2 linked regions of the Bryobacter aggregatus MPL3 genome follow. Each later gene encodes a partner of the first gene's protein in a complex. Links are inferred from orthologs where the notes say so. Each region holds a gene or a part of one and is shown in the gene's direction. Other genes may lie near its edges.

Region 1 (2,897 bases):
AAGTCGTCGACGGCGGCCTGGGCCTGCAGAATAGCGGGCACCAGTTTGAAATTCGTCTCACCAAAGCGGCGTCCCACGGTAGCGAGTACGTAACTCTCCTGCTTTTTGGCGTGGATGGCGATGGTGTAAAGGTCTTTGGCGTCTTCGGTCAGATTGGACTTGGCCTGCTTGAGGATGGCGGGAATCGCCTGCAACTTACCCAGAACATATGCCTCGTCCATTGGGGACAGGGGCATTTTGAGGGACCACAGTTCGAGGGTGCCGTACATGGAGGGACCCTCGGGAAGCGGGGTATCCGATTCCCTGTCGAAAATAATTCGGTAGAAGAGGGGATTGCGAGACCAGGGCCGGAGGACGCGGTGGTCAAAATCGAGGCCGTTCATCTCTGCGCGGACCAGGTTGTAGTCCACTTTCTGGGTGACGGTCCAACTGCTGATGTCGAAGGCTTCGAGGCGCTCCTGCCAGTGTTTTAATTCTCCCTGCTGGCGGCGCATGGCCGGAGCGGTGTAATCGGGGACGTTTTTCTTGACTTTCGGCTGTTGGAATTCTCGCCATTCCGAGAAGAATCGGAGCAAATCTCCGTGGGTGAGGGGGGCGGCGTCGGCGAGGGGGCACAGCAACACAACGATGAAAAGAACCGAGAGACGCATGTGTCCTTCATAGTGACAGAATTGACCATCTTCTCGCCAAGGGTCTAGAATAGAGGATTGGTCCCTCGTCAAATTGCCGTGTATGAACATGGCAACCCTCTTGAGGCCCAGACGGGCATGATTCAGCGGGTGGCTAATTTCCAAAGAGCAGGAGTCGAATCAATTCAGTGGCTGAGGCAATAAAGCGAATTTTCACGTCGGAATCGGTGACTGAAGGTCACCCCGACAAGATGGCGGATCAGATCTCGGATGCGGTACTTGATGCTGTATTGGCCGAAGATCCGACGGGGCGAGTGGCTTGCGAAGTACTGGTGACAACCGGCATCTGCGTAGTGGCTGGCGAAATCACGACGACGACCTATGTCGACGTTCCGGATTTGGCTCGCAAAGTAATCAAAGAGATTGGGTTTGACGATGCCGCCTTTGGCTATGACGGCAACACTTGTGGCGTTCTGAACGTCATCCAGCGCCAGAGTCCGCACATTGCGATGGGCGTGGATACGGGTGGCGCCGGTGACCAGGGCCTCATGTTCGGCTATGCCTGCAATGAGACTCCGGAACTGATGCCGCTGCCGATCATCCTGTCGCACAAGCTGGTGCGCAAGTTGAGCGAAGTGCGCCGCGCCGGCACGCTGAGCTATCTGCGTCCCGACGGCAAGAGCCAGGTGAGCGTCGAGTACAACGGCGACCAGCCAGTGCGCATTGATGCGGTGGTCATTTCCACGCAGCACGGCGACGACGTCAGCACCGAACAGCTCCGCGCGGACGTGAAGAAGCTGATCATCGACGCGGTTCTGCCCGCCGACATGGTGGACGGCGACACGAAAATCCACATCAACCCGACCGGCCGCTTCGTGATCGGTGGTCCCAATGGCGATACCGGCTTGACCGGCCGCAAAATCATCGTCGACACCTACGGTGGCATGGGCCGTCACGGTGGCGGCGCTTTCTCGGGTAAGGATCCGACAAAGGTAGACCGTTCCGCTTGCTACATGGCCCGCTACATTGCAAAGAACATCGTGGCTGCCGGCCTTGCCGACCGCTGCGAAGTGCAGCTTGCCTACGCCATCGGCGTGGCCGAGCCGGTGAGTGTTCTCGTGGACACCTTCGGCACCGGCACTGTTTCGAGCGAGAAGTTGACCGAAATCGTTCGCGCGAATTTCAAGCTCACCCCCAAGGGCATTATCGAGTCTCTCGACCTGCGCCGTCCGATCTATCGCGATACCGCAGCGTTTGGCCACTTCGGCCGCACGGAAGATACCTTCACGTGGGAGAAGACCGATAAGGCAGCGGCGCTGAAAGCCGCTGCGGTTTAGGCATCCCGGATGAACATAGGGGGCGATGCGGGGAAACACCAGCATCGCCCCATTATTTTGTAGTCAGTATTACGCGAAGAAAGAGCGCTCATCGATATGGCATTGATTGAAGGTTGCCGGCATGAATTAGAGTTGACGGTCCCGGTTGAGGAGATCGCCAAGGCCACCGAAACGGTACTCGCCAAGATCCAGAAGAAAGCCCAACTGAAAGGGTTCCGGCCGGGCAAGGCGCCGATGAGCGTCATCCGCAGCCAATTCCAGAACGAGATCCAGCAGGACGTCATTGAGGAAGTGATTCCGAAGGCTCTGAGCGACCGTTTCGCCGCAGAGAAGCTTGCTGTCGTTGGTCAGCCCAGTATCACCGAATTGAAGTTTGAACCGAACGAACCGATGGTGTTCAAGGCTCAGTTCGATGTTCATCCGGAATTCGATCTCAAGGAATACAAGGGCCTTGAGGTGGAGTACGAAGACCCGCAGGTGACGGAAGAAGAGATTGCGGAACGCCTGGAGCAGATTCGCGACTCCAAGGCCGACTACGTGAACATCGACCCACGTCCGGCGCAGTTGGACGACTATGTCGTTGTCGGGATTGAGAGCGGCGATGGCCTCGAAGGCGAGCCGATGCGCAACCCCGAGATGACGCTGCAACTGGGCAATCCCGATACGATCCCCGCCTTTACCGAAGGGATTGTCGGCATGAGCCCGGGCGAGAGCAAAGACATCCAGGTGAGCTACGGTGAGGATTATGGCCAGGAGCGTCTGGCCGGCAAAACCGTCACTTTTGAAGTGGAATTGAAGTTCATCCGCCGCAAGGATGTTCCGGCCTTGGATGACGAGTTTGCGCAGTCGATGGGTGACTTCCGTACCTTCGACGAATTCAAGGAGCAGGTGAAGGCCAGCATTTTTACCGAGCGCCAGTTCCGCGCTCAGG
Region 2 (2,939 bases), 1.7 Mb from region 1 along the record:
GATGCGGTCGTGCATCTTTGCAGTCAGCAGGTCAGCGACATGTTGCGCCGGAGCGCAAGCAGCCGCGAGGAGTGCGAAGAAGAGGAAACGCATTTGTAAATCTTAGCACCAAGGACTAAGATTTTCTTCTCTTCCTTTCTGCGTCCTGCCTGAGACCCCGCAAAAACTACAACTATTTTTCGTTTCAAATCAATGACTTGCGTTATTTTTTTAGCAGTCGCCGATCGACTGTGCTAATTCTATGTGTGTGAGTGCATCTCCGGATGACACTTATAACTTCAAAACAATCGATGGAGGTTGTCCACGATGAACATCCGTCCGCTATACGACCGAATTGTGGTCAAGCGTTTGGAAAATGACGTAGACATGGTGAATGGTTTGTACATTCCCGATTCTGCGAAAGAAAAGCCTCAGGAAGGCGAAGTAGTCGCTGTTGGTAAGGGCAAGCGCCTTGAAGACGGCAAGGTCATCGCACTTGATGTGAAGCCTGGCGACCGCATCCTGTTCGGCAAGTACTCCGGTTCAGACATCAAGCTGAACAGCAATGAATACCTGATCATGCGTGAGGATGAAGTCCTCGGCATCCTTGAGAAGTAGAGCCTGAGGAGGAATATCGAACCATGCCCGCAAAACAGATTGTATACGCTGAAAATAGCCGCCAGGCGATCCTGCGCGGTGTCAACCAGTTGGCTGACGCAGTAAAAGTAACCCTCGGACCCCGTGGTCGCAACGTGGTGCTTGAGAAGAAGTTCGGCGGACCGACGATCACCAAGGACGGCGTCACCGTCGCCAAGGAAGTCGAACTCCGTGATCCGCTCGAGAACATGGGCGCCCAGATGGTACGCGAAGTGGCATCGAAGACCAGCGACATCGCTGGCGACGGCACCACCACCGCCACCATCCTGGCTCAGAGCATCTTCCGTGAAGGCGTGAAGCACGTTGCTGCCGGCGCCAACCCGATGGCTCTGAAGCGCGGCATCGACAAGGCTGTCGAGCTCGTCGTCAAGGAAATCGAAAAGCAGGCTGTGAAGGTGACCTCGGACGACAAGATCGCCCAGGTTGGCACCATCTCCGCCAACGGCGACACCGAAATTGGCAACACCATTGCGGAAGCAATGAAGAAGGTTGGCAAGGACGGCGTCATCACGGTGGAAGAGTCCAAGACGATGCACACCGAGCTGCAGACCGTCGAAGGCATGCAGTTTGACCGTGGTTACCTGAGCCCCTACTTTGTCTCCGATCCGGAGCGCATGGAAGCGGTGATGGAGAACCCCTACATCCTGATCCACGAGAAGAAGATCAGCAACATGAAGGACCTCCTTCCGTTGCTCGAGCAGATTGCCCGCTCCGGCAGCCCGCTCGTGATCATCGCGGAAGAAGTGGAAGGCGAAGCGCTCGCCACTCTCGTCGTGAACAAGCTCCGTGGCACTCTGAACGTTGCTGCAGTGAAGGCTCCTGGCTTCGGCGATCGCCGCAAGGCGATGCTCGAGGACATCGGTATCCTCACCGGTGGCCAGGCCATCATGGAAGAAACGGGCATCAAGCTCGAGGGCGTCCAGCTCAGCGATCTCGGCCGCGCCAAGCGCATCGTGATCGACAAAGACAACACCACCATCATTGATGGCGCTGGTGAGCAGAAGGGCATCGAGGGCCGCATCAAGCAGCTCCGCGCCCAGATCGAAGAAACAACTTCGGACTACGACCGTGAAAAGCTGCAGGAACGTCTGGCGAAGCTCGCCGGCGGTGTTGCCGTGATCAAGGTTGGCGCTGCCACCGAAACCGAAATGAAGGAAAAGAAGGCTCGTGTCGAAGACGCTCTGCACGCCACCCGTGCGGCCGTCGAAGAAGGCATCGTTGCCGGCGGCGGCGTGGCACTTCTGCGCGCTTCTGCTGCGCTGAACGATCTGAAGCTCGATGGTGACGAAGCCATTGGCGTGGCCATCATCAAGCGCGCTTGCGAAGAGCCGGTGCGTCAGATCTCTGGCAACGCTGGTTTCGAAGGCGCAACGATCGTCGAGAAGATCAAGGCCAATTCGGATGCCAAGTACGGCTTCAACGCCGCCACTGGCAACTTTGAAGACCTGGTTGCTGCCGGCGTCATCGATCCTGCCAAGGTGACCCGCTCGGCCCTGCAGAACAGCTCCTCGATCAGCGGCCTCATGCTGACCACGGAAGCCATGATCTGCGAGATCCCCGAGAAGAAGTCCGCTGCTCCCGCGGGCGGTGGCCACGGCCACGGTCCCGAGATGGACTACTAAACAACGGTCTCAGCAATGAGCCTGAAAGAGCCCGCCGGCAACGGCGGGCTCTTTCTATTGCTCGAGAGATGGTATACCGGTTCGGGAGAAACGTAAATTGCGCACCTTGGTCCTAAGCCTTCTGATGAGTCTTTCTGCTACGGGATACGCACAGGATGCGAAAATCATGCCTCCCGTGCTTGTATCGAAAGTGGCCCCATCCTACTCGCCGGACGCGAGTTCAGGCGCCATTGAGGGTTCCGTTGTCCTCGGGTTTGAGGTGAGCGTTGCAGGAGTAGCGCAAGATATTCGGATCATTCGCTCACTCGATCCAGGACTAGACCAGAGCGCAATTCGGGCGCTGCAAAAGTGGCGCTTCCGGCCAGCAACCCGAAATGGGAAGGCCATCGCTTTCCAGACAAAAGCGGAGATTGCGTTCCATCTGCTTCCTCAAAGGAAGTAACGCAACTCTGCGCGAATACAGCGACTTATTGAGGAAGCCAACCAGGAAAACGCGCAAGACGTTTCGCTTTTCCAGAGGACACCCGTCGAGAAAAGCAGCAACTTCCGGGATTGTCGTGGAGATGGATTTCGACTCAATCGACTCCCGGACATCCCCATCACGATTCGTCCGTTCTGTCTCGCACTGGATGGGACGCCCGTCAGCGGATCGAGCAGAGACCGCGATCCTGCCGTGCACCA

Evidence for each region. Proteins that work in one complex are often made in the same cells at the same time.
Region 2: the proteins of metK (region 1) and groL are in contact, whole or in part, in a cryo-EM structure (PDB 8P4O), measured with the Escherichia coli proteins. The link is inferred for Bryobacter aggregatus MPL3 from one-to-one orthologs.

The regions. Positions count from the first base shown.
Region 1 is NZ_JNIF01000003.1:1,874,278-1,877,174, forward strand. It holds metK (methionine adenosyltransferase), read left to right. Parts: upstream 1-829; coding sequence 830-1,966; downstream 1,967-2,897. Other genes in the region: M017_RS0108880 (DUF885 family protein), read right to left, coding at 1-650; tig (trigger factor), read left to right, coding at 2,063-2,897. UniProt on the Escherichia coli protein: Catalyzes the formation of S-adenosylmethionine (AdoMet) from methionine and ATP.
Region 2 is NZ_JNIF01000003.1:169,303-172,241, forward strand. It holds groL (chaperonin GroEL), read left to right. Parts: upstream 1-620; coding sequence 621-2,258; downstream 2,259-2,939. Other genes in the region: M017_RS0101160 (serine hydrolase), read right to left, coding at 1-93; M017_RS0101165 (co-chaperone GroES), read left to right, coding at 307-597; M017_RS30525 (energy transducer TonB), read left to right, coding at 2,425-2,700.